4 regions of the Rossellomorea oryzaecorticis genome follow, and region 4 is predicted to be linked to each of the others. Evidence: riboswitches for the same ligand, from Rfam matches in the RefSeq annotation. Region 4 holds a riboswitch; each other region holds the start of a gene.
What was found. A riboswitch is a leader RNA that binds a small molecule or an ion and turns the genes downstream of it on or off. The one in region 4 is predicted to bind cyclic di-GMP.

Region 1 (7,398 bases), on a different contig from region 4:
TTCCTTTTTGCATGAATTTCAGTTGAAAGGCCGTGAGCCTTCTTTTTAACAGTTCATGAATGTGAAGCACTTCCTGATTATGACCCGTATCGGCAGTCCACTGGTTGATATGTACAAGCTGTTCTAAGAGCCGCTCGATGCGACCGGATTCTTCCTGGAGGGAGCGGTAAATTTCCCTGTCCCCTTCTATGATTCCTTTTTCAAGCCCTTCGAGGTAGCCGGTCAGATTGGTGAGCGGCGTCCTAAGCTCATGCGACAGGTCGCGGAGCAGTCGGTTTTGCCTCGCCTTCACATGTGCCGTCGTCTCCGAAAGCTCATTGAACGCTTCACTCAGCTCCTTCACTTCATAGATAAGAGGCTGCTTCAACCGCTCCGGATTCCCTCCCTTTTTCAGGACTTGAGTGGCTTCCGTCAGCTTCTTCAATGGGTTGGTGAGCCATTTTATAAAAAAGAAATGAAATCCCCCGGCCAGGATGAACGCGAGCAGACTCACTTTGATCAGATAGTCATTCAGCAGACTTTCAAGGTTCGAGCCTGTGATCTGCTGCTGATTCACGAGATTGCAGGCATAATTTTTCACGGTGAATCCGGCAATCAGGATGACGGCCCCAATGATGATCGTGTTCAGAAACGTGAGCTGGGTCAGGAGACTGCCCGGTTTTCTGCGGTTATCCATTGAATTTATACCCCATTCCCCTTACCGTTTCAATAAAATTCATGCTCGTACACGCCTGGAGTTTTTGCCGGAGGTGCCGGATGTGAACATCGATCGTCCGTTCCGAAACCACTTTTTCGTGGAGTTCATACAGGGTGTCGAGGATTTGCTGACGTGAGATGATCTGTCCCGGATGCTTCATGAGAAGGTGCAGAATCCTGAATTCGAAACCAGTGAGATCTATGGGATTCCCCTTATATGACACTACACCTTTTTTGGCTTTGAGTACAAGACCGTTCCGGCTCAGCTTTTGACAGCGGTCGGATGTCCTGCGGAGGACCGTTTCGACCCGGGTTACAAGCTCGCTCGGACTGAAGGGCTTTGTGACGTAGTCATCCGCCCCTGTCTTCAACCCCGTTATCCGGTCGAATTCACTTGTTTTCGCCGTCACCATGATGATGCCGATATCGCTTTTTTCCTCCTCGCGAATCCAGGTGCACAGCTCTTCACCCTGGATCTTCGGCAGCATCAAGTCGAGGATCGCAAAGCAGGGATCGCACTCCTTAAACAGACGCTTCCCTTCTTCTCCGTCCTCTGCCTCGAATACTTCATAGCCTTCTTTTTCAAGAAAAATCCTGATCAGTTTCCTGATCTTAGCATCATCCTCCACGACAAGGATGCTCTTATTCTGAACGTTCACGACAATTTCCTCCTATGTTGAAAACAAACTGAACACAGACAGATAAGCAGAAATCTGCTGCATCTTACCGCTGAAAACAAGCAGCCCCATCGCAACCATCAGGGCCCCGTTGAACTTCGCAAGCTTCGGCAGGATCCTGTTCACCTTTTTCATCACGGTGAATGTCTTCGTAATCATCAGTGAAATGATCAGGAACGGAAGCGCGAGTCCCAGTGAATACACGATGAGGAGCAGTATTCCCTGCGTCAGGGTCGAGCTGGCCCCGGCAAGCAGCAGGATTGATGATAACGTGATGCCGACGCACGGGGACCATCCGCTCGCAAATGCCATTCCAAGCATAACGGAACCGAAGGCGGTCCCTTTTTTCTTCACCTCAAACTGCTTTCCGCCCTTCATCAGGAAGGAAAACGAAATCCAGCCCATCATCTGCAGGCCGAAGACGATAATGAGGATCCCGGCGATCTGTTCTATGTATAATCTGTATTCCGAAAATAACCCTCCGAGCAGGCTTGCGGAAGCCCCCATCAGAATGAAGATGAAAGAAAAACCGGCGATGAAACCGAATGACCGGATAAACACCACTTTCCTCTCCACCTGAATCCTTCCTCCCTCCGCCTGGCCGCCTGTCAAATGACTCACATAAGCCGGCAAGAGCGGAAACACACAAGGCGAGAAAAACGACAGCGCCCCTGCTGCGAGCGCAAACCAAATTGATACTTCTACCATACATTGTTCACTCCTTTTATACCAATAGTATGGCGGGGGAATGTTAAGGGTTTGTTAAGAGGGTAGGGATTTTTTTGTGGTTGGGGATTGGGGGGGGGTTGGGTGGGGGTGGTGCCTGGCTCAGATTCGGTGTTTTGAGCCAGGTTCAATTACGGGGGATTGAGCCTGGAACGATTTTTGTACCTGGTACAATTCCAGCGGTTTGTACCAGGTACACATTCTGCATTATTGGTGCCAGGCACAGATTGGGTGATTTGTGCCTGGCACCAGCAACCCTCCATCTTTACCCCTTACGCACCACAATATAATAAACTGAAGGGTGCAAATGCCCGACTTCCGTTTCGAACCCGGCTGTCTCGAGCTGCTGTGCCAGTTCATCAGATGGAATCCGCTCTTCCAGCGGCGGTCCCATTTCTGACTCCACTGCCTCCCAGTCCAGGATGAGCCAAAGGCCATCGTCCGTCAGCATGTCGCTAAGGTCTTGGAATACTTTGGTGAGATTGGGCACCTCATGTAAAACAAAGGCAGATACGATTTTATCCAGGGTGTTCTTGTTGAAGCTTAAGTATTCGAGCGAAGATTTTTCGTATTCGATGTTCGAGACGCCAGCTTCCCCTGCACGGTGCTGGAGATATTCGAGCATTTCTTGCTGCAGGTCGACGGCATGAACCTTAGTATCGACTTCCTTCGCGATCGGCAGTGTCAAATAGCCGTTTCCGCAGCCGAGGTCTGCGACGAGGTCATCTTTTTTTAATTGAAGAAGCTGAAGTACTTTTTCCACCGGCACCATTTCCTGACGCTTTGGATCGAGCAGTTTTGAAGCTTTGTGATGTTCGAATAAATGTCCGTGTCCTTCCATGATTGGTCCCTCCTGTTAATAAGATACGTTTCCATAGACTGCTTATTTCTCTATTGTCTTCGTTTTTCCTGGTAAATAGACTTTTAAAAGGAAAATCGCCTTACGATACCCCTTTATGTATTAGAGTATGATATGTATCTTTCAGGCAATCAAGTAATTGCTCTCGGGAATCAAAAAAACCGGCTGTCAAAGTGGACACCCGGAGTTTATCATATAATGGCTCTATCTTTTGAATCGGCCGATTGGGATCCTTTCAGTGCTTCCAGGATCATCATTAAGTAAAAGCCTGTGTTGCCTCCGCGGCGGTCGATCACCTTGATGTCGTCAACGATCCTCTTTACCTCTTCATAACCCAGCCTGCTTAATACCATGTCGCTGATTTCCTCTGCTGTATAGGAGCTGAACTTTTTCAAAGTGGAACGGTTTCTCCTGCAAAAGCTGCGCAACTGTCTTCTTATGTCGGAAATATTTCCTTGTTCCATCTTCACTTCTCCTTTCCAAACCTGAACTTCCATAGGCTTCAGAGACAGTAGTTTTATTAAAATAAAAATTGCCCGCCAAAAAGAATGGCAGGCAGTAAATGATGAAACAGCGTCATTTATCTTCCAATCCTTTTCGGCAGCCCGGCGGTCATAGTTTCGGAAACGTTAGATCCGTGGCTTTGCGTCCTAATCTTTCGAATTAGTTTGCCTTTATCGCAGGTTGATACGTAGTACAAATGATGTGTATTTGAGTTTTTACAATAATACTATAGTACCAGCATTACCCAAGTTTTAAAAGTGTTTTTTGTGTGAAAATTTTCTTTTTTCGACATTAATTTCATTATACATGATTGCGTATGGTTTGTAAGGGGAAGGAATTATTCTTTTATGAATATCCTATAAGGATAAGGGTTTCTTGTGGAATGTTTTTATCCAAAAAAATCCTGCCATAAACCTATGGCAGGATTCTATCAAGCTGCTATTCTATTAAAGGTTGATATATCTACGCGGGTTTATAGCATTTGATTTCGCCGCATTCCAAGAACCTTGGTGAAGTTCGAAGTGAAGATGCTGTCCGAAAGAATATCCTGTATTACCCATGTAACCGATTTGCTGACCTTTATCGATAGGTTGTCCTGAGCTTACCAGGGCAGAAGACATATGGGCATACACTGTAGTAAAGGTTTGTCCGTTGATTGAGTGCGTGATGTACACAACGTTTCCGTAACTTGAGCTGTAATGACTCTTGATGACATATCCATCTGCTGCTGCAACAACTGGAACAGTTCCGCGAGCTGCAATATCCGTACCGTAGTGGTAGCGGGATTCCCCGTTTAACGTATCCCAGCCAAATTCAGTAGTAATGGCACCGGATGCTGGTCTTGTCCATGCTCCGGAACTTACAGGAACGCTGGCTGGTGCTGAAGCCGATGCGGAAGAGCCTCCGCTGCTGCTTGAAGTTGTAGAAGCTTTAGCCTTCTTGGCTGCTGCTGCCGCTGCAGCTTCTGCCTGTCTCTTCTTCTCAAGTTCTCGCTGACGGGCAAGTTCAGCCAAACGGGCCTGTTCTGCCTGGATTTCTCCTCCGATTTGCTGTTCCATTTTAGCTAATTCATTAGATTCTTTTTGCAAGTTCACTTTTTCTTTTTCAAGTGAAGCCTGCTGCTTTTCAAGCTGCTTGAACAATTCAGCTTTTTGGGCTTTTTCGCTGTTAAGGTCTTGCTTCAATGTTTCAAGGCTTGCTTTATCGCTTTCTAATTCTGCTAATTTCGTTTCAACTTGTGATTTCTTCTTCTCTAATTCTTCCTGGTCTCTCTTTTGCTCGTCCATGATTTTTTTATCTGCACTCACAATCGTGTTTACTGCAGTGACCCGGTTGATGAAGTCACCGAAGCTTTCAGCGCCGAGAAGGACATCAAGATAGTTTGCAGAGCCGCCTTTTTCCTGAATCGCACGTGCACGTTCTTTTAAAAGTTCGTTACGCTCTTTGATTTTTTCTTCGAGCTCTTTGATTTCTTCTTTTAACTGATCGATTTCTGCATTTGTTTCATCGATCTCTTTCGCTTTTTCAGCGATTTTATTTTCTGTATCTCTTATCTTCGCATCGAACTCAGCGATTTTCGCTTTGATTTCCTGCTGCTTGCTGATGTTTGCGTTGATTTCTGATTTCTTTTTATTAATTTCACCGTTGATTTTATCTTTTTGAGAAGAAACCTCTCCTTGTTTCTTCTTCAGATCCTCTACGGATGTAGCGTTGGCCGTTGTTCCCATTGCCGGGAAACTGCCGATTGTTAATGCTGCTGCAATTGCTAATGATACAAAATGCTTCTTGTTCAAGCGGCTCGCTCCTTTCAGCTTCTATCAACCTGTTAATTTAGACTTTTAAGAATTTACGTACAGACATAAAGCTTCCCCAGGCGCCAATCAGGCATCCCATTAAGAGGATCAATCCGTTTACCTGATAGATGAACGGGGTAAAGTCCAATATCTGAATAAAGTTATTTTGAAGTTTTGGCTCAATAAAATTGTAAGCGTAGTAATAACCAGTTGTAACAAGAGCAATCGGGATAATAGAACCTAAAACACCAAGCCATAATCCTTCAAGGACGAACGGCCAGCGGACGAACCAGTTGGTTGCACCCACGAGTTTCATTATCTCGATTTCTCTTCTTCTAGCGACGATCGTTATTTTTATCGTATTTGAGATGAGGAACATCGCTGTGAACAATAGACCGATGATCAGCACCAATCCGACGTTTCTGCTCATTTCAAGGATATTGAATAACTTTTCGATTTTCGCTTCCCCGTATAATGCTTCGTTGACATTTTCATACTTGCCTATTTCAGCGGCAATCTTGCCTGTATCACGGGGATCTTTCGCTTTAACGATGAATACATCATAAAGCGGGTTATCTTGCTCGAATAATCTGAAATCGTCACCGAGATCTTTTACCAGATTCTGAAGTTCTTCCTCTTTGGAGGAATATTCGACGGTTTCGACTCCACTTATTTTATCAATCTTGTCTTCTATGACTTTAACTTCTTCTTTCTTCGTCCCAATTTCGAGAAGTACGCGAATTTCGACATCTTTCTCTATATCGGTTGCCACCTTGTTCATGTTTAGCATCAAGACGATAAAAACACCAACAAGTAATAATGTGACGGTTACTGCACTGACGGATGCGAAGGTCATCCAGCCGTTTCGGCCGATGCTCTTAAAACTTTCCCTGAAGTGACGGGCAAACGTTCTAGCCTTCATAACCGTAATCACCTCGCTGTTCATCCCGGACAATCCGGCCATTCTCGATGGCGATTACCCGATGCTTGATTGTATTTACGATTTCCCGGTTATGTGTAGCCATGATCACGGTAGTACCGCGGTTTGCGATTTCCTCAAGGATATTCATGATGTCCCAGGAGGTTTCAGGATCGAGATTCCCTGTAGGCTCGTCCGCAATCACCAGCTTTGGTGTATTGACGATCGACCTTGCAATCGAGACCCTCTGTTGCTCTCCTCCTGAAAGCTCATTCGGAAGCATCCTTGCTTTATGTTTAAGGCCTACCAGCTCAAGTACATCCATTACACGCTTCTTGATCTGTTTCGGCTGCTCTTCGATTACTTCGAGTGCAAACGCGACATTTTCATAAATCGTCAATGTAGGAAGCAGTTTAAAATCCTGGAAGACCACTCCTATATTTCGTCGAAGTTGAGGCACTTTGCTGTTCCTTATTTTCGCCAAATTTATTCCATTCACGATGATATCACCTTTTGAAGGTTTCACTTCACGGTACATCATCTTGATGAATGTTGTCTTCCCTGCGCCACTCGGACCCACGACATAAACAAACTCGCCTTGCTTTATATGGACGTTAAACCCATTCGCAGCCATAACACCGTTGTTATACTGCTTATAGACGTCTTTCATTTCTATCATTATTAAATCACCTAATTTGTAGTATGTAGTTCCCCTCTTGGCTGTGTGGTATCTATGTGTGTGATATAAAATTCTGTCGTCTCTACCAAATTAGACATAAATTGGTGAAATTGCTCGAATTTCGCTCACGAAAATATTATAACATCACTTCTTACGATGTTAAGGAAAAATATTATTACAGTTTCATTTCAGAACTGCACTTTTTGTGAAATATTAACCTTTTTTATTGCCATTAATACCTAATTTCCGATATTTATATAGTTATTTTTTACTAGTATCAGGTACTAACAACAAGTAAAAAAGATAGATGGGGATTGCTTCCAATCTCATTGATAGAGGGAGTCAGGCAGAGAATTATGAGAGGTTATATAATATCAAAGTTTGTCACATAGTTTTAAAAAAGGAAATGCAAGTAGTTGTGAATAAGTGCTTTATCCATAAAAAAAGAAGAATCCTTATACAGGATTCCCCCTCTTCCATGCTTATTTTTTATTCGCCAGCCATTCAGCGACTGCGTCCGCCTCTTTACCTTCTACAAGACCTGC
Region 2 (7,398 bases), on a different contig from region 4:
TTCCTTAGGAACTGTTACTTCCTGCTCTTCTTGTTTATCATTTTTCTTTGGAGGTTCTGGCTTGGTTTTTCCTCCGCCTTTACCCTCGTCTTTTAGTGTCTCTTGTACACAAGTGATCGTGATGGTTTCGCTCCATAATTCGTGTCGGGTGTCTTCTTTGTTTCCGTGCCCAGGGCGTTGTAAGGCTTTGAATTTGTAGTTTCCTGGCTCATTGACAGACAAACTTAGAGTAGTTGTACTATCTCCATCTATCGGCTGAATGTTTCCATTGAAAATGCTGTTTCCGTTCATAGGATTTCCACTAGCTGCATAGTATACCGCATATTCTGTAGGACCTTCCATTGTACTTCCTGTGTTTTTAATACTCACAGAAATCTCTGTCGCGGTACAAGCTTCGACTGATCTTTCGTGATCTTTATTCGGGAAGCTTAAAGAGCTTTTATCCCAACTGCTCCATGTGCCGGTAGTAATAACACCGGATACTTGATCCTGATCGTTAAAATATGCACCCGTACTTCCATCTAAGAAAGAGCTAGTTATGGTAGTTGCATACCAGATGGCCATTAATTGACAGAGCAACTTCCACTTTTTGAATGGGGTTTTATGTTTTCTAGTTCTTGGGAATCTTATGGGGATCACATCCTTTGGATACGTAAAAAAATTTAATCTTTTGAAGAAGATAAATTGTTTTATCTTCTTCAGAAAACTAATTTTTATTGTACTAATTATGATAAGAAAGGTGGGAGAATCCCCACCTTTCTCCAATTTTTTTATCGCGCTACGCCTTCACCCTGTTTACCTTCAAATGTCCATTTAAGTTGTAAAGAATCACCTTGGAATTGATTTTGTTCTGTACCACTGTCAACAAATTCATATTGAACATAAAGTGTATCCGATGTACCAGAAGCAAGGTTCCCTCCAATTCTTTCGAACCAAGGTGAGAAGATATGACCTTCAATAACATCAGGTGACATGGATTGTAAGTCTGATAGTGTTGTACTAAAGATAGGTGCATCTAATTTATCTGCATTAATTAAGAAGTTCACTCTTATATGATCCCCTAGGTCATCGTTACCATTATTACCATTTGCATCGCTAACTGTATAGGAAGTAGCCAATTTAATAGAGTCAATACCTAAGCTTCCATCATTTTTTAATTGAAATGAACGCAACATTGTATCCCCTGGTTTTATATTTGAAACATTTATAATTTCAGTAGGTGCTGCATTCAAATCCAAAGTACCTGCTGCGAAGGTAGCGTTAGTATCTACACTATCACTAAAGTAAGCATATGTACCTCCCCCAACCAAAGCTAACCCTAGTGCTGCTGATGCTACGCCTAAACCTAATTTTTGCTTAATACCCATTTCCGAATTCCTCCTTGTTTTCACCCTTAGTTTTTTTGGTTCGATCTAGAGTTTGTTTTGTTCTCTTTAGCGAACCTTACACTTGAAGTATAAGACAAATGTCACAACTTGAAAAACCTTAAATACAGCCGTTTATTCGTTAAAAAGAACATTTATCGTTCGTTTTCTCAATTTATCTCTATTATTCTTATTATTTTGTAAATTATTAAGAACATTTTGTTCATTATAAAATACAAATCAGCACAATTATACGGTTAACTTATATGCATTAACTCCCCCTCCATCTATACACCTTCAAATTCCAATATTATATGCATTTAACTTAATAACCCTTAAAAGTTAAAATAGTCTTGTTCCTAACCTACTTATATAGTTATATATCCCTATGCCTATAAAAGGAGGTGACAAACATGGATCAATTTCTAAACTTCAATAAGATGATCACGCCCACGATCATTAAGGCGATCTTTTGGGTAGGCGTGGTTATTTCAGTTATTTCCGGTCTTATTATGATTATTTCAGGAGCAGCAAGCGGTGGAATCCAGATCTTCGGGGGATTACTTACCATTGTGATCGATCCGCTTCTCACACGTATTTATTGTGAACTTCTTATCGTATTATTTAAGATGCATGAGGCTCTTCAAACCATCAAGGAAAACAGCACGAAAGAACGGATGGGAGCTTAATCCAACATTACCGCTATTATTCTTTATTTTATACATATGATAGCCAAAAACCCCTTCTCGAAAAAAGAAGGGGTTTTTCTATTATTCTTCTATTTTATAACGGACTTAAATTCATACGTACCCTGGCCGGATTGAACAGTGTATTTAACGTAAACTCCATTCGAAGCCAACAAGCCGCCATAATTATAGGTGATACTTATTCCAAACTTCTCGTATTGAGAAATTTCTGTATCGATTCCGGCATTGTTGAGATCTGCCTGACTATACTCTGATTTTTTCGTCGTTCCTTCAAAAATCTCAACTTTCTTTACAATCACAGTGTTCTCGCTCATATTATTAAAGGAAGTGCTCAAGCTTTTAATAACGTTGTTGATTTGGCTGGTGCCGTGACCAAATGTAAGCATCGGTCTGTCAGAGACCTCAATTACGGTTTCTGCAGTATTTCCATTTGAAAGCGTTGCTGTGATGACTGCGGATCCTTCTTCATGGGAAGTAACCAGACCGGTTTCATCCACAGTTGCTACAGCAGGGTTATCTGAAGTCCAAGTCACATTAAGTCCTCCGGCAGCTTCCTCCGGTGTGATCACTGCTGATAGTTGGTAGGTTTTATTTGTATTCATTTTTGCATGACTTGTGCAGATTCGATAAGCAATTCTTGGATGCGTCCCTCTGCTGCTTCAAGTTTACCAAGCCCATTAATTGCAAGGTTTTCATCAAGTGCTAATGCAGCTTCTACCTTTTCACGTGCTGCATCCACAGCAGAGCGATGATCTAAAGTAATGGTATCAGGGAGAGCAGCAATCGCTTCTTCCGCTTGATACACAGCTTTCAGAATCACGATTTCGGATTCAGCTTCATCCAGATGTTCAATTCCTTTAATAGTTGCTTCTGGATCCACTTTCAGGACCTCATCTACTTTAGCCCTTGCCGTTTCGATCGCTTCTGCATCATCAAGAGTGACCGGATTTGAGATCACTTCAATTGCTTTTTCTGCTTCGTTAATAAGACCCGTCAGAAGAAGCGTACGTTCTGCTTTTTCCAGTTTTTTGATATTGGAGATTGCGGCTTCAGCATCCATGCTGAGAACGGAATCGACCTTTTCACGGGCAGCTTCCACACTTTCTTTATCTTTCATAGTGATGGTATCCGGCAATGCCGCAATCACTTCTTCAGCATCCTCAATTGCATAGAGAAGTTTAATGGAATGTTCTGCTTTTTCGAGGACCGAAAGATTTTTAATCATATCTTTACTTCCTCTTTGCAGCACTTCATCCACGAGGTATCTTGCTTCTTTTATTTTTTCTTCATCTTCCAACGTAATTGTTTCAGGTAAAGATGCTATTATATCGTCCGCTTTTTGGGCGTTGATTGCCTCAGGAGTCGTTTCAATGGTTAATTTTAAAGATGTTTTCAGGTCTGTTCCATTGATATCCCCATGAAGAATATATTCTCCAGGTTCGCTGTAATCAATCATTTCCCAGCCGACCGATCTTTCTTCAAGATTATTTCCCCGCATAAGGAGGGTGACGTTTGGAAGGGACACGTCCATATAGGTACGGGCTGTAATATCTTCCGGTTCAATCACTTTAATGAATACAGGATTATATGGGGACTCTGAACGAAAAATGAAAAGCGCAAACTCACCACGTGTGATCTCCTGGTCAGTTCCGAATAATGTCGCAGTCTTTCCCTGTGTAATATCATTGGCGATGAGCGCCTTTACAAATGGCATATACCGGTTGTTCACATCAACGAACGGGACACCCGCTTCTCCTTTTAGTTGATAGGCTCTGGCAATGATAATAGCCATTTCCCCACGGGTTAAGGTATCATCTGCACCGAAACGAGTTGATGTTTTCCCATTGATGATCCCTTGCTGCTTTAAAATATTAACTGCGTCTTTGGCACGTTCAGGGACATCATTGAACCCTGCATCAGGTGCCTGTTCCCCTAATAAATTTAAAGCTCTGGCAATCATGACAGCTGCATCAGCACGCTTGATCTGTTCAGTTATGCCGAACTTCGATTCAGAAAGACCGTTTGTAATGTCTTCCCTCACAAGATAATCAACAGCAAGTTCATATCTTACAGATACATCTTTAAATGTAAATGCCGAAGCTGTCGGAACGGCTGCCGTTATAGTCGCTGCTATTGCTGCCGCAGACAAGAACTTACGTAATCGTTTAGAATATTGACCCATTTTTTCTCTCTCCTTTATGTAGTATTCTAGATGTAAGATTAGTTGTTTTTTTAGGCTCTTTTCGCATAATTTGTTGCTATACAGACAAGAAAATACCGAAACTTGGGTATTTTTGGGTTGACCGTCCGTATCTAGTTTAAACTTGAGTTCGAAAAGAGCACGTCCTCAATCTGCATTCAGGTTGCAAGCCTATTTACGGAAAGCAACAATCTTTTAGAAAACAGCCTTTTTTATGTATTTTACTAATCTGGAATGTTACACCATTGGTAATTTTATCATAAAAATAAGCTAAAATTACCGTGGTGTTTTTGGTAATTTCAGCCTATAAAGTATAGAAATAGTGTACGTCAATTATAAAAAAGACAAAATAAAAAACCTTCATAACTCAAGGTTTATCGTCTTCCCGATATGTAAAAATAGGACGTATTCGGCAACTGGCAAGCATCGTCTTATGGACGGAAGCCCCTATAGTTTTGCGCCACCACTTTTCAATGGTTTTGCCTTTCTCGCACGCTCCATCAACTTGTCATTTGCTTCTAGCCGAATATCCGCTTTCTCGGCTGCTGTAACACTTTTATATATAGGCTGCCGCTTTCACTTTTGTAAAACTTGATTCCTATTAACTTTAATGGAGTCCATATTTCCTTCATATAGTACATCGGCATCGGTTAACTACCTCCACTCCTTACTATTTACCTATATTTTACACATATATTTCAGAAAATTCTATAATTTACGACAATCATTTATCGACAACATTTTTTGACAAAATATTAATTCATAAAAAGAGCAAGAAACGACTATTCGTTCCTTGCTCTCCACTTAATCCAGTGATTTATCCTTATAAAGTACATTCATCAGTTTAGAAGACGGATCTTTAAAACTGAAAAATAACTCATATCCATTCTTTAAGCGGTAGTACATAGTCCACAATCCATCCATTTCACTGTATCCCTCGTAATCAGGCTTCCCTATTACTTGTTTGATTTGTCCGGGGATCTTATTTATTTTACTGCCTTCCATCACGATGGCACCAATAGGGGATTCCGGACTGCTGTCGGAACCGAAATAAATGCATCCGTTATACGACCTTCCATAACCACCCTCGTAATACCCGCTCCATTTCGGCGTTGTTGAAAAATATTGTGTTACATTCTCTGTTCGCACCTGATCTACAGAGAACTCACATCCATTCAGGTAGCCATCATTGGCTAATTCGATAAAATGCGAATTGATCACCGACTTTGTTACATCCTCTCTCTCCCCGACGAGTACTTCATACGTATAGGCTTTTTCCCAGCTGTATCCACGGGGAATAATCGTTATATAGCCCACTCCCGGTTTGACTGCAGAAATTGTATTTTGATCTTCAAATTTTAATACACTGCTATCGATCAATACCCGGTCGGTCTCATTATTTAATTTGTTTAAATGAATTTGCTGGGAGGGTTTTAGGACGAAGAGCTTCCCATTATGATGATTCGCTTCGATTTCCCCGCCAGAAATTTTATAGTCTACGTTGATTGGTTCAATCACAGGCAGCGTTACCTTAAATTCTTCATTTAGTCCCCTCGCCAGGAAGGCTGAAAACTCTGCCCGCGTCAGCTCTTTATTTGGACGGAAGGTCCAGTCGCTGTATCCATTCGTGATTCCTGCCGAAAGAATCTTTCCAATTGAAGGATAGGCCGCCATGCTCTTTGAAACATCAAAAAACTGGATGTCTTTTGTCTCTTTAAGCTGGAAGGCCCTGCTGATAAAAATAGCCATTTGCCCCCGGGTGACAATATCATTCGGGCGAAAAGTCCCATCCGTGTACCCTTTGATGATATTCTTCTCCACCGCTTCTTCAATATAACCCGATGCAAAGCTTTCTTTTGCCACATCGTTAAATGAGCTCTCCCTCTGAACCCCTTCAAAACCAAGAGAGCGGCCAATCATGGCTGCAGCGGCTGCCCTTGTCACTTTCTCACCCGGTTTAAACGTTCCATCTATGTAGCCCGATATGATGCCCTCGTTCAGCAGATAAGAGATTTCCTTGTAAAAACTCTGCCCTTCCTGAATATCTTTCAAAGCTGCGGCCTGGGCGAATGGTGTAAGGAATAAGAGTAAAGCCGCTGTGATCACTATCGTTTTTATAAACTTCATATGTACACCTCCAAGTTATACATATACACAATTGAAAGCAGTTATGCTTCTATTGTTATTTCATTTCTAGGTAAATACCTTTTTTTCTTCTTTTATATAGGGATTTGCCTTTCTGAAAACACATAGTTTCTCCTGTTAAAACATCCTTTTTCCCTTTTTGCCGACGTTCTGCATTCCTAATAAGGTTAAGCTACCGGTAATTCATAGAAAGGCGCGCTGATCAGAAGGAAGGCACGTTTGGATTCATTTGATACGGTCCAAAAACAATACGAAAATATGATTCATAAAATCATCTACTCTCTCAACATTTACAGGAACAAAGAAGAATTTTATCAGACGGGGTTGATTGCCCTTTGGGAAGCCTATGAGAAATTCGATACTGAAAAAGGGGCTTTCCCTGCATTTGCTTTTTCTTATATTAAGGGCAGGATCATGACTGAAATGACAACTTACCACCGCCATGCGGATCGGAATGTATATCAAAAGGAGGAGTTTTGGGAACAGATTCAAGATGATTGCAAAGAAGATTATTTTCCTAAAGAACAGATACTCTCCTACTGTACTAATCTTACTGAAAATCAGAAAAAGTGGGTTATCTATACTTTTCTGCATATGCTTACAATTCAGGAAATCGCCACTCTGGAAAACGTATCTACCTCTGCGGTTAAGAAATGGAGATATGGGGCGAAAGCGAAAATACTAGATAATTCATTATGAATTTGACCATTACAAAAGCTCCTGCACAGTCTATTACGCAGGAGTCTCTTTGACGTTCTTTAATATTCATAGATAGCAAGAACTAAATTGAAGCTCTCTTATTCATAAGGTCTAAAATTTTCAATTCATGATAAGAAATTTTTTGCTTTAATTGCTTTTGCAGCTGATTATCCAGACAACTTTCTAAGAGTGCTTGATTGTAGAGGATCCTCAGGGAATGCCATTTAAGTCTGAGTTTAGGTAGAATCTTTTTCATTATTTCCTAACCCCCTTTTATAATTCT
Region 3 (7,398 bases), on a different contig from region 4:
TATACGCGATCATGATAAAAATCATGCTGAATCCGGCTGCAAACTTAGGGTTATGCATATGCTGCCACCATAACTTTCTGAGGGTGGCAGCCCATACCCATATTCTCCATTCCCGAAAGTGATTGCGGTCTTTCTTATATTTAGTAAGGTCTTCCCCGCTTCCATCATTCACCCACAGATATACTCCTTGATATATGACAAAGAATGGGGTGAAAATGAGTAATAGGGAGACTGCAATGACAATCGGCCTGAAATCATCAGTGATGAAGTACGTTATTCCTCTCGTATTAAAAATTGTTTCGATGATGAACAAACTTGAGAGCATGCCCCAGATAATGATTTTTCCATGATAAAAAAAGCTCGGTGACACATTTTTCATTACATGTGAACGGAATATTTTCCATTTTGATAACCCTTTGCTTTGTGCGAATTCAATATGGGGTTTCATAAATTCCTCTTCTGTAATTAAAAGAAGAATCCGAAAAAAAGAGATCATCGGTATGACAGCGAGAGTAATCATCGGGGCAAGATATACCGTCTCTTCCCCGTAAGCGGTAAATAGCATTAACTCAACACCGAATTTTTTGAATATAAAAACAATGAATAATTGGAGAAGAAAAGCAAACATCAGATCCGGAACAGTTTCAAGCAGATTTAGAAGCTTCTTGATCGGTTCAGTCAACCAGCGGGGCAGAAAGACGGTAATCAAATTTAAAATTAGTGCAAGCCCGAGACCTATGGCCAAAGCTCCCCCCAAAATCTTTAAGGAGTATAGGTATGGCGTCCATAGAAATTCCAACAGCTCAACAGGTTGATTCTTGTAATAATAAATCCAATTCTCCGGCTCAATGAAATAAAATATAAACTTGATGAATTCTTCGAAGTAACCTATGAAGTTATACACTCCTCGCTCACTGAATGCTTGAGGAGCTATACTAACAGCCAAAATACCCATCAAACCAAGAAAATAATAAAATATCATTTTCATCGGAAACTTCAAAACCCTCATAATAATCCCCTTTTTCCTTTTTCTTCAGTTTAAAGGAAGCTGTAAATTTTTTCAATTTCATTTCAATTAAAACAATTTCATTTCATATGAAGTTTCCGTTCCCCGACAACTCCTATTCAAGCCTTTTTGTTATTATGCAAGCAGCTTACTCGGCTTCCCGAGAAAATATCCCTGCCCAATGGTAATGCCAAGTTCTTTGGCTGCCAGCATATCTTCTTCCTTTTCAATTCCTTCCAAAATAATGATTGCATCATTTCCGTAAAATTGTTGAAAGAAAGAGATGAATCTCTGTTTCCTTTTACTCCAGGCAAGCTCTTTGGCAAAATACCGATCAAGCTTGATGATATCGGGTTCAAATTCGATGGACTTCTTTATCGAGGCCGTCCCTTGTCCGAAATCATCAATAGCATATAAAACATCGTATCGTTTAAGGCTTTTCAGCGTTCTCAACAATAAAGGGTTCTGCCAAAGTTCGTCCGGAGTCGATTCATTCAATTCCAGGATCAACCGGCCGCGTGCTCCGGGGTATGTTTCCATGAGATGATCGAAGTAAGTGTGGAAGCTTGGATGTAAAAGTGTCGTCACATAGACATTCACGAATAGCTTCCCGCTTCCATTGTGATGACCGAGAAAACCCTCGATTGCCTTTGTGATCGACAAGGTATCCAGCTTATATAAGATGTTCGCCCTCATCGCTGTCTGGAAAAGCGTTTCAGGATTTTCCTTATGGGTATTCCTCATCAGCGCCTCATATCCATAAAGCGACGGGGTATGCCCCATCGTGAATAACGGCTGATAATCATGATAGATATAGTCATTTTGAAAAATCGTAAAAATATTCATAAATCCCCTGTACTTTCTTTGTTAAGAGTTTTTGGACGTTTGAACGGCATAAAAAAAGACCACATGAAAGAACGTAAATTCCTTCGTATGTGGTCGGTTGCGCCACTAGCTCCCCTGAATGCAAGCGCCCATCTATCAGTCAGGTTCACAGCTCCCAATGCGAAATGTATCATTTTATGTAGAATAAGGTCTTATTAAGTAAAATATACCATAAAACTAGTACATTGGGATTATTTTTCTATTATTTATTTGAAAATTTAGAATCTGGTTGTTCATCTGGAGACATAAGGATTTCCCTTCACCCAGAAGCGCCACGGATAATCTTTTGCTTCCCCCGAGTTATCGATTCCAATTCTTTTACCGGCGGCAATCTCAGGCGGGGTATACCCTTCTGATATGATAAGCGGGGGTTCAGTATAGAACCTTCCATAGTCCTCCATCGTGATCCCTAATGCTTTCGTCAATTTGCCCGGGCCGCTCGTCCAGTTTTTCATCGGATGGCCCTTCCTTCTCTCTGTCATTAAGTCGAGTCCCTCCAGCGGTTCGACTGCCCTTATCAGGATGGCATTCGGCACCCCGATTTCTGCAGCGACAACATTCACAAGGCAATGGGTATGCATCAAATATGTATAAACCCGGCCGGCTTCATGAAACATGATTTCCGTCCGTTTTGTCCGGCGGTTGCCGAAGCTGTGGGCGGCCCTGTCTTCCGGACCGAGATACGCTTCTGTTTCCACGATATAACCCGAAGCGATTCCTTCTTCGGTTTCCTTCACGAGCACACATCCTAATAAGCCCTGCGCCAGTTCCAGCGTGGGCTGCTCGTAAAAAGAGAGAGGCAGCGGTGTGTAATTCATCGTTTCACTTCCTTTCATTCTTCAACCTTCATCTTATCCTTCCTCTTTTCCCTGGGAAAAAGTCATTTTAAAGGCAGGATACCATTTCCCTTTTCCTTATTTCCTTAAACCGGCAAGCAGCTCCGGCGGAATGGCTTCCACAAGCCGGCCATTCCTTCCGGTGGTTGTTTCTGCCTTGGCCAGGGCATTCCAAATCGCTTCTTCGACACACTCAACAGCCATTTCGAACAGGGTAGAAATGAGCTCTCCGTCTTCTTTGATGAACGGATAAGTGGTTGTATTGGACTCGTCCGGTTGATGCGGGACCTTATGGGCAGTGGAGAATGCGAGGACAATATCACCGCTCCCGTGCGCAGCATACGATCCGGTCCTGGACAGGCCGAATGAAGCCCGCTTGGCCAGCCGCTTGAGCTGTCTATCATTCATTGGGGCGTCTGTCGCGAGGATGATCATAATCGATCCGTCGGGGACCTCCTGTTCTTCCTTCGGGAGGCCGGTATCGAGGGAAAGGTCCCGCCGCCTGCCGAAATTAGCCACTACTAATGCTCCTACAGTATATTCATCCGCTCCAACGGTGCCTCGCCTCGAGCTTGTCCCGGCGCCTCCCTTATACCCAAGACAAAGCATCCCGGTCCCCGCCCCGACACATCCTTCATCCACCAATCCTGAACGGGCATTTCTAATCGCCTGGCATGCATCGTCCGCAGTCACATGAAGCCCCCGGATATCATTCAGGTATCCATCATTGCACTCACCGACAAACACATTCACCGTCCCTGTCGTGTCTCCAATCTCTGGACACTGCTCCATCAAAAACTCTACGGTCCCCTTCATGACATCACCGACTGAAAGTGTATTCGTCAGCATGATCGGACTCTCCAGCACGCCCAGCTCTTCGATTTGGATCGTGCCCGCGGTTTTGCCAAACCCGTTGATCACATGGCTCGCTGCAAAGACTTTTTCCCTGAATAGATTCCCTCCATGGGGCAATATAGCCGTCACCCCTGTCCGGACCACCCTCCCATTTTTCTCATAATGAAGCGTTTGATGCCCCACCTTCACCCCGCCAATATCCGTGATACTGTTATCCGGGCCGCATGGAAAAGAACCGATTTCCACACCGAGGTCCCGAAGCCTTTTTCTGTCCGTCATGATGAACCCTCCTTATTTAACATGGTTGTTTATGTATTCGATTGGTGGTTGGCAATCCCCTTTTTATAAGTATCAAATGTCCTGCCAATGCGTGGTGCCAGGCACAAACGAGGCATTTTGTTCCTGGCACAACCTTGATACCTTGTACCTGATAACTACCAACGCTTCGTACCTGGTACAAAGTGATCTAATGTACCAGATACATCGGCGCCGGGATCCAGTTGATAATTGGTTCCTGGCTCAAATCATATGTTTTGTGCCTGGCTCAAAATCCCCATTTTGAGCCAGGCACCACTTCGGGAATTCCATACAATCTCAGAACGTCTTTTCCTCCCCCATTTCCCACATATTTCACGGCATACCCCTCATCCCGGGTGCAAATATTAAGAACTGTCTCGACCCGCACCGGACGGGAAAATGCAATAAAAACAACTGGAGGAAAAGGACTTGAAAAAACATTTTAAATGGTTAAGCATATGCACAATGATTCCCCTTATGCTGTTAACGGCATGCAATACGAATAACGGGGATGACAACCTCACCGATACTCAAAACGTACGCTATGACCCTGTGAACTACAAAATGCAGACAGACCCCGTACCGATTTAAATCAGGACAAAATGGCTGATATGAACGGAAATAATGTAAACGAAGGTAATCAAAATGCTCTTCACCGCTTCATGGCCCCCATTGACCCTAATGGACAGTTACGAGAGTTCACCCACTTAGACCCGGGTGAGGATTTCACCCAACAGGGCGGAGAAACTGCTCAGGAACCAAACAAAGCACAACCAGAACCCAATGCAGATCAGACTCAGGAAGAAGCTCAGCCTTCAGAGGCAAGCGGATTTGTGAAACAGGTAATCGACTTAACGAACCAGGAACGCAAAAAGAACGGACTGGGCGAACTTAAGACAGATGGAGAACTTTCCAATGTGGCTGAAATGAAATCAGAGGATATGAAAGATAAGGACTATTTTTCCCATACCTCTCCGACTTACGGATCTCCATTTGAAATGATGCAGAATTTCGGGGTCCAATATTCATCTGCAGCTGAAAATATTGCAGTTGGTCAAAAAACCCCCGAATCAGTTGTAAACGCCTGGATGAACAGTCCCGGTCACAGGAAAAACATCCTGAACGGACAGCTGACTCATATCGGTGTCGGAATTGCCAAGGATGACAGTCAAGGTATGTACTGGACCCAGATGTTCATCGCGAAGTAATCGTTCACTGAAAGACCCATATACTAAAAAATCCGAACTCATTCGAATTCTCCTTAAAAGAATATCAAATGATTGTTCGGATTTTTCTTCGCTTAAAACACTTTTTCCCGAATTGCTTTCACAAGTCAAGCTTCATAAATTTATTTAAATCTCGGAACCCCATTTTTTCGTACAGCTTTATCGCTTGCTCATTGCTGCTGTAGACATTTAAACGGACTTCATCATAGTTCATCCCTTTCAGCTCTTCTGCTGCCTGTCTCAATAAGGATGAAGCCAGGCCTTTGCAGCGAAATGATTTTTTTACGTACACATCATTGATCCATCCGATTTCTTTTCCACTTATCCAATCGGTGCTTTTATCTACCTGGACCCAGCCTGCCAACTGTCCCTCTATTCTGGCAGCAAGAAAATAAGCACCAAATTTTTTGGAGTGCTCATAAGCCTTTATCATTTCTTCCTTATGATTTTCAAAAGGAATTCCTGTTGCCTCTTCTCGGTTAACCCCTGCCAGTTCATAAATCTCGGTAATTTCTTCTTCAGTAGCTCTTCCAACTGTAACGGACATGAATGATCCTCTCCTCTGGTAATGACAGATTCATTTTGATTATAAATCAGAATAACCCAAGAAAAATATCTTTTTCTCTTTTCGCTAAGCATTGCTCGCTATCCAATACGCCTTAAGTCCGAGTGAAAAATAATCCTGCAGCGTCATTGTTGGAAAGGGATTCTTCGCTTAAAATGATAATATAAATTGGAAAATCAAACCAAAGTGAGGGGATCCAGATGAAAAACATCTTTGCTGTTATCATTGCACTATTGGCGTTAGGGGCACTTTACACCATCTTAAATGATCAGACATCGTTGTTTGCCAAAGAAAACAAATCCGGAGATTCAATTGAAGTCACAAGTGATATTGATTCACTTGAGCTGATGATGGAAAGCGGGCAAACGGAAATCATTCCAACAGATGCAAATGAGGTGAAAGTCGAAATCGACGGGAAAGGAAAGCTCTCCCTGAAAGAAAAGGGAAATGCAATCGAGGTCAAGGTTAAACATAAATGGTATCAATGGATATCCTTCAATCGCAAGTCGGATATCAACGTCTATATCCCAAAAGATTATGACCGCAGCATGACCATTGAGCTGGGTTCCGGGGAAGTCGATTTTACAGGAGGTACTGAATCCGCTCCAATGAAGCTGGATGAACTAACGGTAAAAATGGGTTCAGGCGACATTGAGCTTGCAAATCTGGAAACAAAACGATTCAGGCATAATGGGGCTTCGGGTGACTTTATTGCCGATCATTTAAAAACGGAAGACGGAATGGTGGATCTCAGTTCAGGAGATGTCGAACTATTACATTATGAAGGGCCGCTTAAAGGCGACGTTTCTTCCGGTGAACTCTCTATCATGATGAAGAAGTTGACGGGAGATATTGAATTTGATGTCAGTTCAGGGGACGTAAACCTGGATCTCCCTGAAGATGCTGACTTTGAACTCGATGGGCATGCAAGCAGCGGCGATATTTCCACAAGCTTTCCATTAAAGAATAAATCCAAAGAGGGTGGCGACCTGTCCGGCACGGCAGGAAACGGAAAGTATGAAGTAAAAGCTTCTGTCTCCAGTGGCAGTGTGGATATTTATTAGGGAACCCCACAAGAAGTGTCAGGCATCGCTGCCTGACACTTTTTTACGCTTTATGATGAAACGGACATTTGCCCTCGATAGGTTTTATATCATCACCGATAAAATACTGCTTCCATTCTCGGTGCTCGGGATCTCCATAGTGGCTGATATTCGGATGCTTCGGCAGTCCATCCCATTTCTCCACCCGCTCCCTTACTTTCTCGCGGGACATGATTCCGCCTCTGGAGGTGCCTTCAAGCCCTTCAAATATTCTCCTCGGCTGAAATCCCAATACAAGGCTGTTACCGAGGTCTCGTGTTTTCCGCTGCTTGTAGGCAGGGGTATTGCCGAAAACGAAATACGGCTCTTCAGCAAATGAAAAGGCCCATAAATGGTGATCGGGATCTTCCGGATAATCCTCAGGCCATGGTTTCTCATCCTTATCATGAAGGAACTGAAGGATCTTCCAGAAATAATCCCTGTAATAAGGGATATCCTTCTCTTCTTTCTCGGGTTCGACAAATAGGAAAAAACCGTGGCGTATGAGCCGCTCACCTTCCGGGATATCGAATAGAGAATTGAATTCCTCAAGGGTATCGGGGAGATGCTCCCAGTCATCATGACTGATATAGGAGTATCGCAGCTCCCCTTTTTTCTCGCCTGTCATCCCGAAATAGCAGGGGAA
Region 4 (7,398 bases):
AAGCTTTCGGTGCATGCGATGCCGTTCAGCTTCGATCCATTCATTGCCTACTTGAAAGAAAAATCCGCTGAGATGAGTGAGGATCCGAAGCATAGCACGGAAATCAAAGCTGAGGTGTACCGGTTCATCTGGTATTATTTGTTCAAGCAAAAGGCTTGGCGACGACAAGAGGTAGGGCGTTTGGAAAGCTCTCCTTCCCAGGACGATCCTTTCATAAAGATCGCCCTGCTTCATCAATATCTGCTGCTTGAAGATTTGGATAAAGCTGAGGAAACCGTGGAAAGGATCGGGACGGAGCTTGTCTCTTATTCCGAGTTCTGGCTGGTGAAATTTGTTCTTTCCAAGCGATATGAAGGTCTGCTGCTCCTTTTAAAGGCAATCTTGGTAAGACTCCCTTCCTATATCGAAGAAAAAAGTCATTATGAGGCATCAAGCTTTGTGCGCTGGTTTGTGCGCAAGCTGCCGACGGAGTGGCTGATGGAGCGAGACCCTGTATTCTTGCGGGAACTTCTCCTGGCGATGCTGCCGTTCAGCTATTACAGCTACTCGGAGTTCCTGCTGAGTTCAAAATCCCATCGCGAATGGGTGGAGCTGCAGAAGTATATGGGCTACTCCGTAGGCGAGATGGAAAATATGGGCCTCAGCCAGGTGTATAAGGAGTCCCCTGAGCTTGCACTGCCGGTCTACTATAACGGTGTCATCGATATGATCGAGCAGAAGAACCGCGACAGTTACAAGTATGCGGTCCGCTATATGAAGAAAATCCGGACGATCTATAAGAAGCTGAAGCAAACGGATAAGTGGGATGACTACCTCCCTTACATCCTTGAAAAATATAAGAGATTACGTGCGTTCCAAGAAGAGTGCAGAAAGGGTAAGTTGATCGATGCTTAAATTGTCTTCCGTGAAGATCAATGTAGACGCAACTAAATATGGCGACCGATTCTTCCTGACTGCCGAAAACGGCGAGGGTGAAGAGCTTCATCCTTCCCAGTGGAAAAGTCAGCTGTTCCTTTGGCATGAGGATACCCATTACGGGACGCTGCTTCAAGACCGGATGGCAGATGGCGGGGTTGTCGTGTCTCAGTGGGAACTCCTCACCTTACTCGCGCTGGAGCATTTCAGCGGGATGGTCGAGTGGGACTGGGATGAAACCGGCCAGGCCTGCAATGCGATTGCCCCGGTTCTCTATGAAGCAATCGAAGCCGGACGCTGGCTCCCCCGCTTTGATGAATGGCAGGAAACGGGGATGCAGTTCCATATCCCGGATGAAGTCTGGGAAAATTTCAACGAAGACTTCTGGCAGCAGGACCTCCCTGAAGGCCCGTCCCTCGCCGCTTTAACGCAGCAATGGTTTGAAGGGTCGCTGAATGAAGCGATGGCTGCGGGCGGTTCGGAAGCGATGAAGAGGATTCAGAAGCTGAAGGAGAGTACGCTCACCTCCGAGGAACTGCATGCTTATTTTGACGAAAAGCGCTGGAGCGAGTGGATCCGCGGTGAAGAAGATGAAGAACTGCCGTTTTCAATCGGACTGCGGATTTCGGAACCGCTTGATGAAGATGAAACATGGCAGCTTGAAACGATTCTTCGCGACCGTAAGAGGGAAAAACGCGTGATTTCGCTGACGGAAGATACGGTTCCGGCAGGTTGGAAACCCTATCTCCCTCAGGTAAAAGAAGAACAGGAACGCTGGCTGAAGATGATTCCGATGCTCCGTGAGAGTGATGGTACGCTGACCGATTCACTCAGCGAACACGATGCGTGGGATTTCCTGTCTGTTTTGAGTGAAAAGTTGATTGACCTTGATATCGAGATCCTCCTGCCGTCCTGGTGGGAAGCGATGAAGGATGCGCAGGTGCTTGTGAAGGCAAAGCTCAAGAACACCGATACGAGCTACCGCCCTTCTTTTGTTGGCTTGAACGCGATGCTCGATTTCGACTGGCGTCTGTCGATGAACGGGGTCAATTTATCGGAGGATGATTTTAATAAGCTCGTAGATGACCAGAGAAGACTCGTGAAGGTCCGCGGTCAGTGGATGAAGCTTGATCCTGCGATGATCCGCCGAATCCAGCAGATGATGACAAAGGCAAAACAGGAAGGTATCTCGATCCAGGATATGCTTGAGCAGGAGCTTGTTCCGCGGGATGAAGAAGACGGAGCTTTGGATGCGGAAGACGACGAGTATGATCAGTATAAATACGCGCGCATCCAGCTCGAACTGAACCGTTCATTAAAAAAACTGGTGAGTCAGCTGACGAATGTATCGTCAATCCCACTGGTGGAAACGCCTGATTTATTTCATGGTGAGCTCCGGCCGTATCAGCAGCTCGGCATGAGCTGGATGCTGTTCCTGCGGAAGTTCAGCTTTGGGGCGTGCCTTGCCGATGATATGGGGCTCGGGAAAACAGTCCAGCTCATCACTTACCTTCTTCATGTGAAGAGTGAAGAAAAGCCGGAGACCCCTGCGTTGATCATCGCGCCGACGTCAGTGCTTGGGAACTGGCAGCGTGAGATCGAGAAGTTCGCACCCGATTTGAAAGTCCACCTCCATTACGGTTCTTCCCGTGCGAAAGAAGAGAAGTTTACCGAGCGGATTTCCGGCATGGATATCGTGCTGACCTCCTACGGGCTGTCGCATATTGATTTTGACGAGTTGTCAGGTGTTGAGTGGAGCTCTATTTCCCTGGATGAAGCACAGAATATCAAGAATGCGAACACGAAGCAGTCCCGAGCAATTCGAAAGCTTAACGGAAAACATCATATCGCTTTGACAGGAACTCCTATGGAAAACCGTTTGTCCGAACTGTGGTCGATCTTTGATTTCCTGAACCACGGCTATCTCGGCGGCTTTACACAGTATCAGAAAAACTATATCGCGCCGATTGAGAAAGACGAATCCCAAGAGAAAGTCCGCGAGCTTCAGGCAAAAATCAAGCCGTTCCTGCTGCGCAGGACGAAGAAGGATCCCGAAGTTGAGCTTAATCTTCCCGAGAAGATCGAACAGAAGGAATATTGCAGCCTGACCGCTGAACAGGCCGCGCTTTACGAACAGCTTGTTCAGGAAACATTAATGAAAGTCGAAACGCTGAGCGGTTTCGAGCGCAAGGGATTGATTTTGCAGATGCTGAACCAATTGAAGCAGCTATGCAATCATCCTGCTTTATATCTGAAGGAACCGGATCCCCGTTCGATCCTGACCCGTTCCGAAAAGATGCAGAAGCTGAAGGATATTGTGGAAGCGGCCCTTGAATCAGGTGAGGGCACGTTGATTTTCACTCAGTATATCTCCATGGGCGAAATGATCCAGGAAGTCATGAAAAAGGAATTCGGCGTTGACGTCCCATTCTTGAACGGAAGCATGGCCAAAGCCAAGCGCGACGAACTCGTCGACCGCTTCCAAAACGGCGATTTCCCGGTCTTCCTTCTATCATTGAAGGCTGGCGGAACCGGCTTGAACCTGACCGCCGCCAACCACGTCGTCCACTACGACCGCTGGTGGAACCCTGCCGTCGAAAACCAAGCCACCGACCGTGCCTACCGGATCGGACAAAAACGCTTCGTCCATGTTCATAAGCTGGTGTCATCTGGGACACTTGAAGAAAAAATCGATGCCATGCTCGAAAAGAAACAGGCCCTGAACGACGAAATCATCAGAAGCGACCAATGGGTCACAGAATTGTACGATCAGGATTTGGAATCGTTATTGGTGTTGGAATAGATTATGTATGCCCCCCTTTCATTGCAGGAAGGGGTTTTTTTGTTGTTGTTTTGTTGTTATGGATGCTGGTGTCCAAGTAACTACTACTTAGTTGATTGGAGCTCCAGGCACTCGACTCCTGCGGGAAAAGCGAGTCAAGGGAGACCCCACAGGCGTGAAACGCCGAGGAGGCTCCCGACCGCCCGCGGAAAGCGAGTGCCTGGAGCGGAAATCAACGAGCAACGTTCAGTTCTTAAAACGACAAAAAAACAGCCGGCTCCAACGGAAACCGACCCTACATGAAGACATATTGGGGAACGTACAAAACTACTTCACTGCTACTTACAATCTTCTATTTCTAACGAGGTATGTTAGAGGGATGCCGCGGAGACATGATGAAAATTGGACATTGAGACAAGACTTACAGGTTGGATAAAACGTTTAAATAGTGTTTTTTCGTATGAAGGTTTCTAAGATGAGGAATGCATTCGGGGTTCCTTAAGATGTGGTCTTGAGGGCAGGATTCGGGTATTCAAACCCTTGTTCCAGTGCAGTTACCCGTTGTGAAAGATAGAAGTTTTCGACATTAGTGCGGGCCACTTTCTTGATCAGTTCTTCGTTCAATTTTTCAAGTCGATCGATTCGCTGTTCCAGCGTTTGCAGGGTTGCCAATGGGTCCCCTCCCTTCTTTTAAAATGGCAGTTCGACAGGTTCTTTCTCCGGCGGTTTCTCAGAATACTGCTGTTCCCGGTCAGCCGCAGGCCTAGGATCCATGAACCGGATGGAATCAGCTACTACCTCAGTAACATAAACCCGTTTACCTTGATCATTCTCATAATTACGCGTCTGGATTCGGCCGGTGATGCCGACGACGGATCCTTTCCGGCAGTATTTCTCCGTGTTATCTGCCGCCTTGTTCCATATCTTGCACATGACGAAATCCGTTTCCACCTGCCCCTGCTGGTTTTTAAACTGGCGGTTGACGGCGACTGTTACACTCAGGACCGACCGGCCTTCCATCGTTTTCCTTGCTTCGGGATCCTTGGTCAGCCTGCCCACCAGGGTGACTTGATTGATCACTTTTGTTCTACCCCCTCTCTTCTGGAATGATCTCATCTTACACTCACCAATCCACGGGTGTAAAATCGGGAATTTCATAAATTCATAGCCGAATCAGAGCTGAATTCACTAAATTCACCTAGGGAGATTTGCCATTTCTGAAGCAAAATAACACCAAAAATCGTAAATCCACTTTTTTTAGCACAATTTACTTATTAGGGATTCTTTTACCGCTGTGATATAATTTTTATAATTAAACCCTAATCATAGGAGATGTTCGTTCATGAAAACCTTTAAAGTGATTTCACTGCAGGTAGTGGATAATGATGAACTCCAGGATTTTGATATTGAGGACGGTCTTATCATCAATAAAGAGGATGGGAAGAGTACGTGGCTAGTGGAAACATATATGTCTCAAAAATATCTTGAGTTTTTCCAGAAGGCTCAGCAGCAAAAGGGTGATCTGGAAATCCAGGTTGTCATTTCAAACAAGGCGAACGATCCCGCTGCTTTCATGACATCCATTCGCGGTATTAAAAAAATGAACGGCCGGATGAGTGTTTTATTTGAGGGTAAATTGAAGAAACAGCGCAATGAATATGCGGAATTATTATTGGATGACTTATTGCAAAAAGGATATACCGGGGATGAACTGGTGAAGGAATTCCGAGAAAAAATGGTATCGAAACCGCGTCTGCCTGTTACTTCAAAACCAAGCGTCTAATTTTTCACAACAATATGTAAACTTCTTATAGAGTAGCCGTTGACTGTTTGATATAATATAAGTATCGAAACGATTTTATAGGCAGGTGTCCACCATGATCGGGGAAAGAGTCAAGAAATATAGACAGGAAAAACGAATGTCTATGACGGAACTGGCTGAAAAAGCTGGGGTTGCCAAGTCATATCTGAGCTCGATTGAGCGAAACATTCAACAGAACCCATCCATTCAGTTCTTGGAAAAAGTCTCTGCCGCATTGGGGATTTCAATGGACGCGTTGTTGCATGATGAATCAGAAAATAATTCTGTTGACCGCGAATGGATCAAAATCGCAGAGGAAGCAATGGATTCCGGTATTACAAAAGAACAATTCCGGGAGTTTATTGAATTTAATAAATGGAAATTGGGCAACAAATAAAGTCTTGCAGCGAGCTGCAAGACTTTTCTTATCATACTGCTTCGTATTCCGTTTTTCTCTTTGTTTTGTTTTGTAAATAGTCCCGAATCTCTTCCTTGGATATCCCTGCAGACAATGCTTCTTTGATTAGTTCCACCCATTCTAAATCAAGTTCTTTGTTCACCTTACATACCCTCCTAAAATACAAAACAGTATTTCAGGCAGCCCAGCCATCATTGTATTCCCGCATCACTTTCCACTATGTACATGCAGCATACGGTAGATCTGTGACTTTGCGTCCCTATCTTTCAATAGGTTTGCCCTTGTCTGATGTATCCTTTGTCCTGAGTCTATTATACCTAGAACAAATAAAATGTTTTGTTGTTTTTTGTCTTTTCTGATAATTTAATTAACTCTTTTTTCTTCCACTTATAACCAGTTTATGACAAATTAAACAGTAAAATTTCTCTTTTACCGGATTTTATAAAGGTATTTGTCGAATTCCTTGCAGATTTTCACTTGATTGTTTATACCTCCCGATTATTTTTTCTCTCTGACGTTTTCCATCAGACAAGGACTTTTGAAATGTCACCCCATAGAGAGGTAACTGGGTAAGGTCGTTTCCGCATGAAGGACAAATCCACTCACCTGATTCAGAACTGCTAAAAGAATTACGGGTGCAACGATTGCATATCTTTTTATACATTCCTCTTCATCTTCCTTCCCATCATTCTTTTTTACCCTGGAGGTTCCTTTTTATTAATAAAATCATTATTCCTGTTATCAAACAGCCAATACCTAGAAATAAAATATTAAACAGATTCGTAGCAGTATTCGGAAGTTTAGGTCCCTGTGATGATACGGGCGAGGCTGATCTATTAACATCAGGATTCACTTGAGTACGATCAGGAGTTATTTTACCAGGCTGGTCGTTATCGTCTGTATTTGGATCATCAGAATCTGGATGTTCTGGAGTACCATCATCGTCTTTGGAGTCGTCATCCGGTGTGGCGGGGTCATCTAATTCGGCTATTATGATAATTTCAAAATGAGCTGATGTTCCCTGATACTCGTTTCCTAATTCATATGGCATTTTTACCATAAAGTTCAATGTGTCGGAATCGGATTTCAATAAATGCTTAGGCAGGAAACCTTTAAAGTTACGTAGTTTATCATTAAATAGTGATTCTGAGTTTTCTGAAAGTACTTCAAGTTCCAGCTCGTTAAAAAGCTTGTTATGACTTGATTTATTGACGACCCGCAAAGAATAATCTATAGATTCATTTCCCGCGTTTTCTATTGACAAGGTTCGTTCAGCCCAATCTCCGGGTTTCATGTTATTAATCTTAAATAAGAATTTATCAGATGGATGAAGAATAATATTCCCAACTTTAGATGCACTGACTGGTTGACTGCTTGTTACAATCATTAAAAGAATTATGAGAGCACTAATATAAACTTTATTCCTCATAGCCTTCCTCCTAGTACACAATTTACCCGGTGCAAAACTCCTTCGTTCTCTTT

Region 1: another riboswitch for cyclic di-GMP. It lies ahead of ACKA06_RS05425 (hypothetical protein); the one in region 4 lies ahead of ACKA06_RS13280 (anti-repressor SinI family protein).
Region 2: another riboswitch for cyclic di-GMP. It lies ahead of ACKA06_RS19790 (S-layer homology domain-containing protein); the one in region 4 lies ahead of ACKA06_RS13280 (anti-repressor SinI family protein).
Region 3: another riboswitch for cyclic di-GMP. It lies ahead of ACKA06_RS19680 (EAL domain-containing protein); the one in region 4 lies ahead of ACKA06_RS13280 (anti-repressor SinI family protein).

What each region holds. Positions count from the first base shown of each region.
Region 1 is NZ_JBJOSA010000003.1:244,602-251,999, forward strand. Features, by position in the region: gene ACKA06_RS05405 (HAMP domain-containing sensor histidine kinase) at 1-676, opposite strand, end outside; gene ACKA06_RS05410 (response regulator transcription factor) at 669-1,355, opposite strand; gene ACKA06_RS05415 (cytochrome c biogenesis CcdA family protein) at 1,368-2,081, opposite strand; gene ACKA06_RS05420 (class I SAM-dependent methyltransferase) at 2,365-2,940, opposite strand; gene ACKA06_RS05425 (hypothetical protein) at 3,150-3,422, opposite strand; cyclic di-GMP riboswitch class I at 3,555-3,641, opposite strand; gene ACKA06_RS05430 (murein hydrolase activator EnvC family protein) at 3,909-5,255, opposite strand; gene ftsX (permease-like cell division protein FtsX) at 5,293-6,177, opposite strand; gene ftsE (cell division ATP-binding protein FtsE) at 6,167-6,853, opposite strand; gene cccB (cytochrome c551) at 7,336-7,398, opposite strand, start outside.
Region 2 is NZ_JBJOSA010000028.1:4,024-11,421, forward strand. Features, by position in the region: gene tapA (amyloid fiber anchoring/assembly protein TapA) at 1-765, opposite strand, end outside; gene ACKA06_RS19775 (CalY family protein) at 771-1,367, opposite strand; gene ACKA06_RS19780 (DUF4282 domain-containing protein) at 1,778-2,053, shown strand; gene ACKA06_RS19785 (Ig-like domain-containing protein) at 2,143-2,673, opposite strand; gene ACKA06_RS19790 (S-layer homology domain-containing protein) at 2,670-4,253, opposite strand; cyclic di-GMP riboswitch class I at 4,680-4,765, opposite strand; gene ACKA06_RS19795 (S-layer homology domain-containing protein) at 5,076-6,398, opposite strand; gene ACKA06_RS19800 (sigma-70 family RNA polymerase sigma factor) at 6,636-7,115, shown strand.
Region 3 is NZ_JBJOSA010000027.1:23,175-30,572, reverse strand. Features, by position in the region: gene ACKA06_RS19685 (ABC transporter permease subunit) at 1-1,009, opposite strand, end outside; gene ACKA06_RS19680 (EAL domain-containing protein) at 1,142-1,852, opposite strand; cyclic di-GMP riboswitch class II at 1,935-2,016, opposite strand; gene ACKA06_RS19675 (DNA-3-methyladenine glycosylase) at 2,125-2,727, opposite strand; gene ACKA06_RS19670 (DmpA family aminopeptidase) at 2,806-3,861, opposite strand; gene ACKA06_RS19665 (hypothetical protein) at 4,309-4,470, shown strand; gene ACKA06_RS19660 (CAP domain-containing protein) at 4,491-5,087, shown strand; gene ACKA06_RS19655 (GNAT family N-acetyltransferase) at 5,206-5,652, opposite strand; gene liaG (LiaG family protein) at 5,871-6,734, shown strand; gene ACKA06_RS19645 (YqcI/YcgG family protein) at 6,778-7,398, opposite strand, start outside.
Region 4 is NZ_JBJOSA010000010.1:116,958-124,355, reverse strand. Features, by position in the region: gene ACKA06_RS13310 (SWIM zinc finger family protein) at 1-894, shown strand, start outside; gene ACKA06_RS13305 (DEAD/DEAH box helicase) at 887-3,718, shown strand; gene ACKA06_RS13300 (hypothetical protein) at 4,196-4,369, opposite strand; gene ACKA06_RS13295 (single-stranded DNA-binding protein) at 4,388-4,777, opposite strand; gene ACKA06_RS13290 (YwpF-like family protein) at 5,040-5,480, shown strand; gene ACKA06_RS13285 (helix-turn-helix domain-containing protein) at 5,575-5,895, shown strand; gene ACKA06_RS13280 (anti-repressor SinI family protein) at 5,927-6,058, opposite strand; cyclic di-GMP riboswitch class I at 6,092-6,206, opposite strand; gene ACKA06_RS13275 (LPXTG cell wall anchor domain-containing protein) at 6,602-7,345, opposite strand.